2 regions of the Ruegeria sp. CF1 genome follow, and region 2 is predicted to be linked to the other one. Evidence: riboswitches for the same ligand, from Rfam matches in the RefSeq annotation. Region 2 holds a riboswitch; the other holds the start of a gene.
What was found. A riboswitch is a leader RNA that binds a small molecule or an ion and turns the genes downstream of it on or off. The one in region 2 is predicted to bind S-adenosylmethionine.
Positions count from the first base shown of each region.

Region 1: it holds a riboswitch for S-adenosylmethionine, as region 2 does, so the genes downstream of both, ACRZ96_RS19410 (hypothetical protein) here and metZ (O-succinylhomoserine sulfhydrylase) in region 2, are expected to answer to the same signal.

Region 1 covers NZ_JBQFRN010000015.1:26,956-31,882, reverse strand. The annotation lists gene ACRZ96_RS19415 (AAA domain-containing protein) at 1-1,808, opposite strand, end outside; SAM-I-IV-variant riboswitch at 2,467-2,574, shown strand; gene ACRZ96_RS19410 (hypothetical protein) at 2,572-2,970, shown strand; gene ACRZ96_RS19405 (hypothetical protein) at 2,967-3,545, shown strand; gene ACRZ96_RS19400 (hypothetical protein) at 3,571-4,035, opposite strand; tRNA gene ACRZ96_RS19395 (tRNA-Ala) at 4,179-4,254, opposite strand; gene ACRZ96_RS19390 (TIGR02300 family protein) at 4,392-4,715, opposite strand; gene ACRZ96_RS19385 (M48 family metallopeptidase) at 4,816-4,927, shown strand, end outside.
Region 2 covers NZ_JBQFRN010000001.1:947,763-952,689, forward strand. The annotation lists gene folE2 (GTP cyclohydrolase FolE2) at 1-167, opposite strand, end outside; gene metZ (O-succinylhomoserine sulfhydrylase) at 349-1,539, opposite strand; SAM riboswitch at 1,602-1,679, opposite strand; gene ACRZ96_RS04745 (glutathione S-transferase N-terminal domain-containing protein) at 1,810-2,499, shown strand; gene ACRZ96_RS04750 (TPM domain-containing protein) at 2,613-3,446, shown strand; gene ACRZ96_RS04755 (2Fe-2S iron-sulfur cluster-binding protein) at 3,630-3,953, shown strand; gene ACRZ96_RS04760 (FG-GAP repeat domain-containing protein) at 4,046-4,744, shown strand; gene purD (phosphoribosylamine--glycine ligase) at 4,839-4,927, opposite strand, start outside.

The DNA.
Region 1 (4,927 bases), on a different contig from region 2:
GCTGCTATCTCAGGCAACACCTGTCCTGCTTCATCGATAATCAGTAAGTCGACAAAATCATACAGGTAGTCGTCGATGAACGTGTTGCCTCGCCTAGCGCGACAGGTCATTTTGCTTGGCAGAGTTGCGAAAGTCGCCACTGCACATGGTGTCAGCATCATTCGCCGTCGCCAACGCGGAACGACGGTTTTCCTTCCGGTGCGCTTCTGTTCCTTGTCGATGTCTGGGAGGACGTTCTCCATTTCGAGAAGCCAACGGCCTTCCCAATAATGTGTTGCGAGAAGAAACAGAGGAAATCGGATATTGCAATCAACAAAGCTATCAATCTCGTCAATATCCGCGTCCCTCAGCTCTGCGGATAACAACACTGCTGCTGACTGAAACTCCTTGGAAGCAGCCTTTGCCTCTTCGGTGATCGATGTTGCCCGTTTGAGGGAGTTTGCAGCGTCACTGACACCTGATTGTGCGTCAGATTTCATTTTCTGGATACTGCTTCCGGCGTCCGACAGGCTCGACAGCTGATCGGCGACTAGCTCAAATCCCGCTCCTCGAATAACGGCCCTTGCTGCTGCCATGCGTTTCCGTCTCACAGATGGCAAGAACGAGAATATGGCCAACAGAGCCGGTTCATTCGCGACGTGACTGTCCCATCGATTGAGCAGCTCTTGAGTTTTTGTTAAATCGTTTTGCTTGTCATTTAAGTGTTTCTCTAACTCTTCCAGCTTCTCTTCGGGTTCGTCGCCTAGATCTTTTGCCACCGTTTCGCGCGCTTTTTCCCACCGCGCAAGAGTTTCATCGAGGTTGGCCATCTTTGCTGCCAGCGATTTAATGCGTTCATGCAACCGCTCATTTACATCTTCGACCTCATCTATTCCTTCATCGTTGAATGCGTCGCGTGCTTTTGAAAGGAAGGCCTCTTTCGCTTCCGAAACGAACGCGTGAGTTTCCAGCGTTTTGATAAACGTCTCTGTTTGGTAAATCTTTGATGCTTCCTCTTCGCGAGCGGCTGAAGACAAAAACAGACCGAAACTCCGAATTCCCGGCAACCAACGTCCAGCAAACGGGCCAGTCCCAATTGCGTAGTCTTTCCCGAATGCGTCGATAATGTTTGTGACCGCTTGATTGTTGGCGGAAGCAGCGATGATTACTGGTGGCTCGCTCTTCTCCAAAGCCGCCTTAACCCAAGCACTAGCGATAGCCGAAAGAAGCAACGTTGTTTTGCCCGTCCCCGGAGGACCATTCACTGCAGTAATTTCGCCATGCTCCGCTTTAGCAAGGTGAGCCAACACGTCCCGTTGGTTTCTTGCTGTTGGGAACCTGTCGTTCGAGTGCCCCAAACGCTCAGACAAGCTATAAGGTTGTGGCAGAGAAGGCGACAATGGACGTGGAGAAACACGCGCATAATTTCGCATTAGAGATGGAACATCGTCACTGTCCACAAGGTCATCGTAAAGCGACAGAATACCGCGAACCATCGCCGAAGCGTTATCCGCAACTTCGAAAAACCCCGGGCTGCGTTCAGTGAATTCTGTGGTTTTGTCAAACCAATCGCCTGAAACTTCTTCGAGCAGTTGTTCAACAAATTTCAGATAGCGGGTCCAGCCTTCAGCATGTGCCTCAATTGAATGTTCTTCTCCAAATCCACCATTAGCCAAAAATCCATCCTGTTGTTCTACGGTGCCGATTGACAGCGCCCCACTAGTCAAAGGTTCTAGAAGATCGCGTGGGATAAGTGTTCGCCCTGGCAAAATGTAACCCGCTCGCGTCACGTTCGCTTCGGTAACAATAGGCGCAATAACATCTGGCAAGCCGTCTTGCCGCGCTGTGCCATGGCTAAGCTCTCGTGCGTAAACCCGTGGCCAAAGCCGGATTGGCACTAAACCTTCGTTTTCGTTTCGATCATCGAAAAGCTCTTGCGATTGCCTTGGGGGCAGCCGACCAGCTTCCAGCGACTGGATACTGAGCCGCATATTTCGCCGTAGTTCATTTACCCGGAAACGCCCCTTTCCAAACACGCTGTCGGAGACACTTGCCCTCCAATACTTGAGGAGGCTCTTTGACGTCTGAAGGTTAGAGGCAAGACTGTCTACGGGCATAATCTGAACCGGAATTCATAGTTTCGAGTTTCTGATAAAAGATTGGAGTGCAAATTTTGAGGCAAGGACTATTTCCAATAACGACATATGAACGGTGCCCCACACACGCTTTTGATTTCACGCCATATAATTGGGAAAACTTGCCAGTTCTGGCATCGTTTACAAAGTGCGAAGTCGTCGACCCTTAGCGATATTCAACGACAGCGAGTGAATACTGCGAGAACGCAGATAGCAACTGTGGGCAAACCTAATCTTTCCAGTGGCCGGTCTCGACGCGGAGTAGACCTGTAGCAGATTGTTGTCACCCGGCATTGTATCTGCGGCCCTTCGTATTTAGGGGAGCCTTGTAGGGAACCCCGTTTCCCAAATTCCAAAGCATGAAGAGTGCCAGGCAATCCCGTCTGGCCGCCAACCGGTTCTCCACCGGTGGTTTCCGCACGTTGCGGCATGCGCTCATTTGAGAAGGAGATCAACAATGGTTGACATTAACACACTGCCCGGATGGTCTGAGCCAATCCCGTGGGGCCAAGACCGTGACCCACATGCTAAACCCGACAACATCAAACCCGAGACATGGGTTCGGTCCGACCTGATCGTGAGACCTGAGAAGGTAAGCGTTGCCCAAGATATGGGTTACCCGACCTTCTACTCGGATCAAATCTGGCGTGTTCAAGACGGTGAGAGTTTCGTTCTGGATTGCCCCGATGCCTACGCCACCCACACCGTTGCGTCTTACTACCGGCTCTGGGCAGGCGAACTACCTGATGAGGTCGAAGACGACACTGACGCCCCGATCTCTGACGAGCTTTCAGAGGAAGAACTGCTGCGTGCTCTTATCGACGCCCAAGCCCACATCGAAGGAGCCCCGGTATGAGTATTCACATGGCAGGCTCCGGCGAGGAGCACATCATCGATCCAGCACAGGCAGATCAGGACGACGAACTGGCCAAGGCTCTTACACAGTCAGACCTGCAACGCCGCCGTCACGATCTCAATGCTATCCGACAAATCCACCGGGTGGCCGAGGCTTACAATCGAACCGTCTACGGTATCGGTGGTCATGACATCGACATTGATCCGCGTGCGGTGTCCGAGCGCCAGTGGCGTTGTGTTCTAAAGCTGGCAGCGACGTTCATTCAGAGCGACGGCACCATGACCCCAGCGCAGGTGCGTCACGAGTGGGTGATCCACATGGCGCAGGAGGATACGCTGCGATACCTCAACGACGACCTGCTTGTTCCGTTCGAGGAATTGGATGCGCGAGGCCAACTGATGGAGCGTGCTGGTACCGAGGCGATGCGTCGGGCGATGAACCCTCCACTGATCATAGAAGACTATACAGTGCTAACGGAGGAGGCTTTGCTGTATCAGATGCACGCGAATGACGATCAGGTTGCTGCAGGCGAGTTGGCTCGGCGTCGGGCGCTGGCAGAACTGATGAGAAGATGAATTTACTCGGCAAGGGTGTTGTCGATCAAGTTGCACCTTCTGCCAGCCCGGGAGCGCGGTCTGGCGCGCGATAGCAGAGGCAATGGTCTACTATAAGCCAATCGGGCAGGCTTTTTACTATCTTCACCGCCTCGGCATGCTCAGCGGGCGTTTCTGGCGGTACAACGCCGATTACCGCTGCCGCCGGAATCAGGTCCTCGCCTAACTCCCCCATGTCAATCCGGACGAAACCACCCTCACAGGTCTCCGTCACCTTGCCCACGCCCAAAACACAGTTGTGGGTCGAGGTCACAGCGCCGGTGTCTTCATGAATGCCGGTTAGCGATCCGGCCTCGATATCCGCAAACAGAACGGTCTGCCCCAATCGCAGATCTTTCTGCCAGTCGAGGACCATGGACTCGATGTGTTTGCGCACATCCTTTGTCAGAAGGCACAGGTGATCGGCAATCGAAAGCGCGAGACCTGGTTCTATCAAGAATCCGAAATGCATAGCTTCACCCTAAATCGCACGGTTGCGACCTCCAACATTGCGGTTGCGGGTGCATTCATACGCAGCTATTTAGGGGATATGCAGGGGACAACTGGACCCGCTGGCCGAAAGGGCCAATGAAACAAGGCTATTTGAGGATGGTTTGGTGGAGCCTAGGGGAGTCGAACCCCTGACCTCTTGCATGCCATGCAAGCGCTCTCCCAACTGAGCTAAGGCCCCATACAGGTACCGTCGTAACGGTGGACGGACGTTTATGAGACGCCGTCGATGAGTGCAAGTCCTAAAATCGGAATCCGCAAAAAATTCAGACCGACTTCGCAGGCCGGGTCGAGGCGGCGGGGCCGCCTCGGGATCCATCAGTTTTCGTCTTCTGACGACATGTCCTTTATATCGTCTAGTGAAACGTTGTCGCCGTCGTCATCGTCGTCCAGCAGATCGTCATCCAATTCGACATCGACATTATCGTCATCATCCAAAACGATGTCTTCGTCCGACGACGCTTCGCGCGCCTTGACCGATGCGGCATCTTCAGCATCCGCGGCGATCATCCGGCTTTTTCCGGTATCCAGCTCCACGACCTCGCCCGTATAGGGGCTGACGATCGGGTCCTTGTTCAGGTCGTAAAACCGTTTGCCGGTTGTCGGGCAGACACGTTTTACGCCCCATTCTTCCTTGGGCATATCAAATCCCCTTGATATCAGGTGAATCTCATCAATGATTCAGGTCACCTGCCACATGCGGCAGGCACTGTCAAAGCCTTTGCGCAAAGGAGGCCCACCCATGGGGCGACACGCATTGCCCGGAACACCTCCGGTGCCGCTGACACTGCGCAGATCGGCGCGCGCACGGCGGATCAGTTTGCGAATTTCCCAATTGGATGGACGGGTTACGC
Region 2 (4,927 bases):
GGATAGTTTGACGGCAACAGCCCCGGGACAAGCTGCGCAATGGCCGGGTCCAGTTGACTGATCTCGGCCGCCGAGGCTGATTTCGCCCATTCGCGCAGCACCTTGAGCGCCGCTGCGGCCTGATCGTGATCGGGTGTCTCGTTGATGTCGCGCGGATGAATGTTCATTGGCACGGATCCCTTGCTAGGCCGACGGTTATATACCACCGAGGTTTAATTACCAGTCCTGAACGATACGCGCGGAATAGCAGTCCGGATCGAAATTCGAGGCAAGAAATCGTCATTTTACAACCAAATGCGCCGGATCAGGCGGATCACATCCGCCTGATGGTGCATTCCCGGCGCAACACTAGCCCTGAGATACGTCTAGCGCGCGCTGGATATCCGCCAGCAAATCACCGGCATCCTCAAGCCCAACCGAAAGGCGGATCAGGCCCGGCGTGATACCCAACTCATCGCGTTGTTCGTCACTCAGACGCTGGTGCGTTGTGGTGGCCGGGTGCGTTGCGATCGACTTGGCATCGCCTAAATTATTCGAGATCACAGGGATCGTCAGCGCATTCAGGAACGCAAACGCTGCCGCTTTGCCGCCCTTGATGTCCAGCGATAGAACCGTACCGCCCTTGCCGCCCAGCTGCTCTTGCACCAACGCGTTTTGCGCATGGGTTCTCAGCCCGGGATACAGAGTCCGCTCCAGTGCAGAATGCCCTTCTAAAGCTTCTGCGATCGTTTGCGCGCTATCGGCTTGCGCGTTTACGCGCAGGGCCATGGTTTCAAGACCTTTGACCATGATCCAAGCGCTGAACGGGCTAAGCGCACCGCCGGTGTGCTTCATGTAAGGCTCGACCGTGCCACGGATGAATTCCTTGGTGCCGATGATCACGCCGCCCAGCGCCCGGCCCTGCCCGTCGATATGCTTGGTCGCCGAATAGACCACCACGTCGGCTCCCTGTTCGATCGCGCGCGAGAACACGGGTGTCGAGAACACGTTGTCCACGATTACAACCGCACCCACCGCATGGGCCAGCTTCGACACGGACGTGATGTCGATCACTTCAAGCGTCGGGTTCGACATGGATTCAAAAAACACTGCCTTGGTGTCAGGCCGGATCGCGGCCTCCCACGCGTCCAGATCGGTGCCGTCTACAAAGGTCACCTCAACGCCATAACGCGTCAGGATGTTTTCGAGGATATACAGACAGGACCCAAAAAGCGCCTTGGCTGAAACCACATGGTCGCCCGCCTGCAGCATCGAAGTCAGCGCACCGTTCACAGCGGCCATACCTGAAGCGGTGGCAAACGCATCCTCGCCGCCTTCCAAAGCTGCGATACGCTGCTCGAACATCGACACGGTGGGGTTGCCGTAGCGGGCATAGATGAACTCATCCGGGCCGCTTTCGATAAACCGGGCCTCGGCCTGCTCGGCGTTATCGTAGACAAACCCCTGCGTCAGAAAGATCGACTCAGAAACCTCATTGTACTGACTGCGACGGATGCCGCCATGGACGGCTTGGGTGCGTTTGTTCCAGCTCTCGCTCATCTCATTCCTTTCAGCCCCGCATTGGAGGCAAACAAAAAACCCCAGACGCGGCCAAGCGAAAGGGGTCTTTCATCCTGACCTTTTAGCGGTGTTGTTTAACGTGGCCCGCAATCCGGTAACAAATCGCCACATGAATGAAGATGCGTTTACGCCCCGCCCCGGAACACGTCAAGCCCGACTGATCACCGGTCACGCTTTCGTAACACAGCCACGCGCGCTCTTGCCGTTTGTGCAGAAAGCTTCATGATCGCCCAAATTCAAGGAGGCCCCATGATTGATCTCTATTTCTGGCCCACGCCCAACGGCTGGAAAGTGTCCATCGCGCTGGAAGAGATGGAGCTGCCCTACAAAACCCACTTAATCAACATCGGCAAGGGCGACCAGTTCGATCCCGAGTTTCTAAAGATCTCGCCCAATAACCGCATGCCCGCCATCGTCGACCCGGACGGCCCTGACGGCGCGCCTATTTCGGTGTTCGAAAGCGGCGCGATCCTGATGTACCTCGCCCGCAAGACCGGGCGATTCTACGGCAATACCGAACGTGACAGGATCGCAGTCGAGGAATGGCTGATGTGGCAAATGGGCGGCGTAGGCCCGATGGCCGGCCAAGCGCATCACTTCCTTAAATACGCTCCACATCTAGACCCGCCACAAGACCATTCCTATCCGAAAGACCGCTATCGCAGTGAGGTCGGGCGTCTCTACGGCGTGCTCGACCGCAGGCTGGCCGAAAACGAATACGTCGCCGGCGATTTCTACTCCATCGCCGACATGTCGATCTGGGGCTGGGCCAGCCTATGGGAAGGCCAGCAACAGGTGCTTGAGGACAAACCGCATTTCACCCGCTGGCTGGACATGATGAGCGCCCGACCCAGCGTGCAGGCAGGCCGAGCCTTACATGCAGAACTGCGCGGGGATCATCGGGACCGGCAGTCGCAGGGGGTATTGTTCAGGCGGTAATCGTTACCGAAAACCATCATCGGCATTTGACACACAACCTTCCAGGGTCGGGCCATATCCCGGTTGCTAGCGTGTCGCTCGGTGATACGCTTCCGAAAAACACGCGGGCAGCCATGAGAATTGTTTTCGTCTTATTAATGATTTGGGCCAATACTGCATTTGGGCAAACTTATCCCGACTATCAAAGCACGACCGTCAACGACTTTGCCAATTTGCTCAGCCCGTTGGACGAGGAGGCACTTGCTGAGCAACTAGATGGGCTCAAACGCGAGACAGGGGTCGAAATGACCATCCTGACACTGCGCACTCAAGGCGACTATGCCGACGGTCTGACGCTCGAACAGTTTGCCACCGGGCTTTTTGACCACTGGGGGATCGGCGACGCTTCTCGAAACGATGGTGTGCTTGTGATGGTCTTACGGGATGACCGGGCTATGCGAATCGAGCTTGGCGCCGCCTATGGGCGCGACTGGGATCACGCCGCGGAACGCATTGTTGACACGCAATTCCTCCCGGCCTTCAAAGCAAACAATTATGCAATCGGGATCAAGGCCGGCACTACGGCTATCATAGATCAGATCATAAAGCCTTTTCGCACTGGCGAGGCCGCGCCCGCCAAGAAAACAAATGATGATCTAGGTCTCTGGATATTTGGCCTCTTTGCCATGATGATTATGATGCTCAAAGGCCGCAATTTCATAAGTGATGGTCTGGTACGACTTCGAACCTGCCCAAAATGTGGGAACCGCAGTCTGCGCCAGAGGCGACGCATCACGCTCTCCGCAAGTACAACGAGGGCCGGTTCGGGTATTCGCCGGATCGAATGCCTAAAATGCGATTACGCTGAAGAAACCAGCTACTATATCCCTCAGGTTTCCCAAAGCTCTGGCGGGGGCGGTTTCGGCGGCGGTCGATCTGGTGGCGGGGGCGCGTCCGGGCGCTGGTAGCACTCATCAGGCAAATTCGTTTTCTCAGTGTTTCCCTGCAATCGCGTCGCCAGGCACGCAAACTTAGCCTTACCAAAGCCGCAAAAATCCAAACACGGCATCCAGAGTCGCAATTGCCACTGGAATCACCTAATTCCCTTCACTAAGAAAGCTCTCGAACATCGCAAAAGGAAGACGCAAGCAATGGCAAAGATCACCTATGTCGAGCACAGCGGTACCGAACATACAGTCGACGTCGCCAACGGGCTGACGGTCATGGAAGGGGCCCGCGACAACAACATCCCCGGCATCGAGGCCGATTGCGGCGGCGCCTGCGCCTGCTCAACCTGCCACGTCTATATTCATCCTGACTGGGTCGAGAGAATCCCCGCCAAGGACGACATGGAAGAAGACATGCTGGACTTCGCCTATGAACCCGACCCGACCCGCTCGCGCCTGACCTGCCAGATCAAGGTCACCGACGCGCTTGATGGTCTGGTTGTGCAGATGCCCGAAAAGCAGATCTGATGCACCCTGATGCGCCGCGCCAGCCCAACCGCCTTTGGCACCGTCGGGCGCGCGGCGCTGTTCTGATGGTTTGCATTTGGCTAACGGGGAATATGCCCGCAGCCAGCGGCGAAACCAAAGTATCTGCTCGCTTCACGGAACCAACAACACGCTACGCCCATGGGGTGCTTGGCGACGCCATCGAATACGGTGCTTTGGAAATCGGCGTCGGTACAAGTCTTTCCTCGGCGGCGCGGCGAAAAGTCGATAGCTCCAAACGCTCGACCGTTACAATACGTCTGCCTGAAGACCGCGTGTTCGAAGATCTTGCCCCACGCCTGGCCGATATCGATCAGGACGGGTTGCCCGAAGTCATCGTTGTAGAGACCCAGCAGCATACGGGTGCTCAACTGGCGATCTATGACGTCAATGGTCAAAAAATCGCCGCCACCCCCCATATCGGCACGCGCAACCGCTGGCTCGCCCCCATCGGTGCCGCCGATCTGGACGGTGATGGACATGTCGAGATCGCCTATGTCGACCGCCCACACCTTGCCAAAACTCTGCGCATCTGGCGTTACAAAGACGGTGAACTCATTGAAATCGCCACAATCCCTGGCCTTACCAATCACAGGATCGGAGAAGATTTCATTTCAGGCGGCCTGCGCCAATGCGAAACGCACCCAGAGCTGATCCTCGCCAGCGCCGACTGGTCGCGGATCATAGGCGTCTCGTACAGCAAGGGCTGGCGACAAAAAGACCACGGACCACTCAACAGTCTCACAGATCTGTCCAACGCACTAAAGTGCTGATCCGCCCTTCATCTGGCCATAAATCTCTTGGGGAGCGCGAGGGGCTGGCCCCTCGCCCCGAAATCATCAAGCCGGGCGCAGCCCGACCGCTAACCTACAGCGCGCGCCAGCCGATGTCGCGACGGAAGAACCCTTCAGGCCAATCAACACCTTCAACCATGTCATACGCCCGGTCGCGTGCGT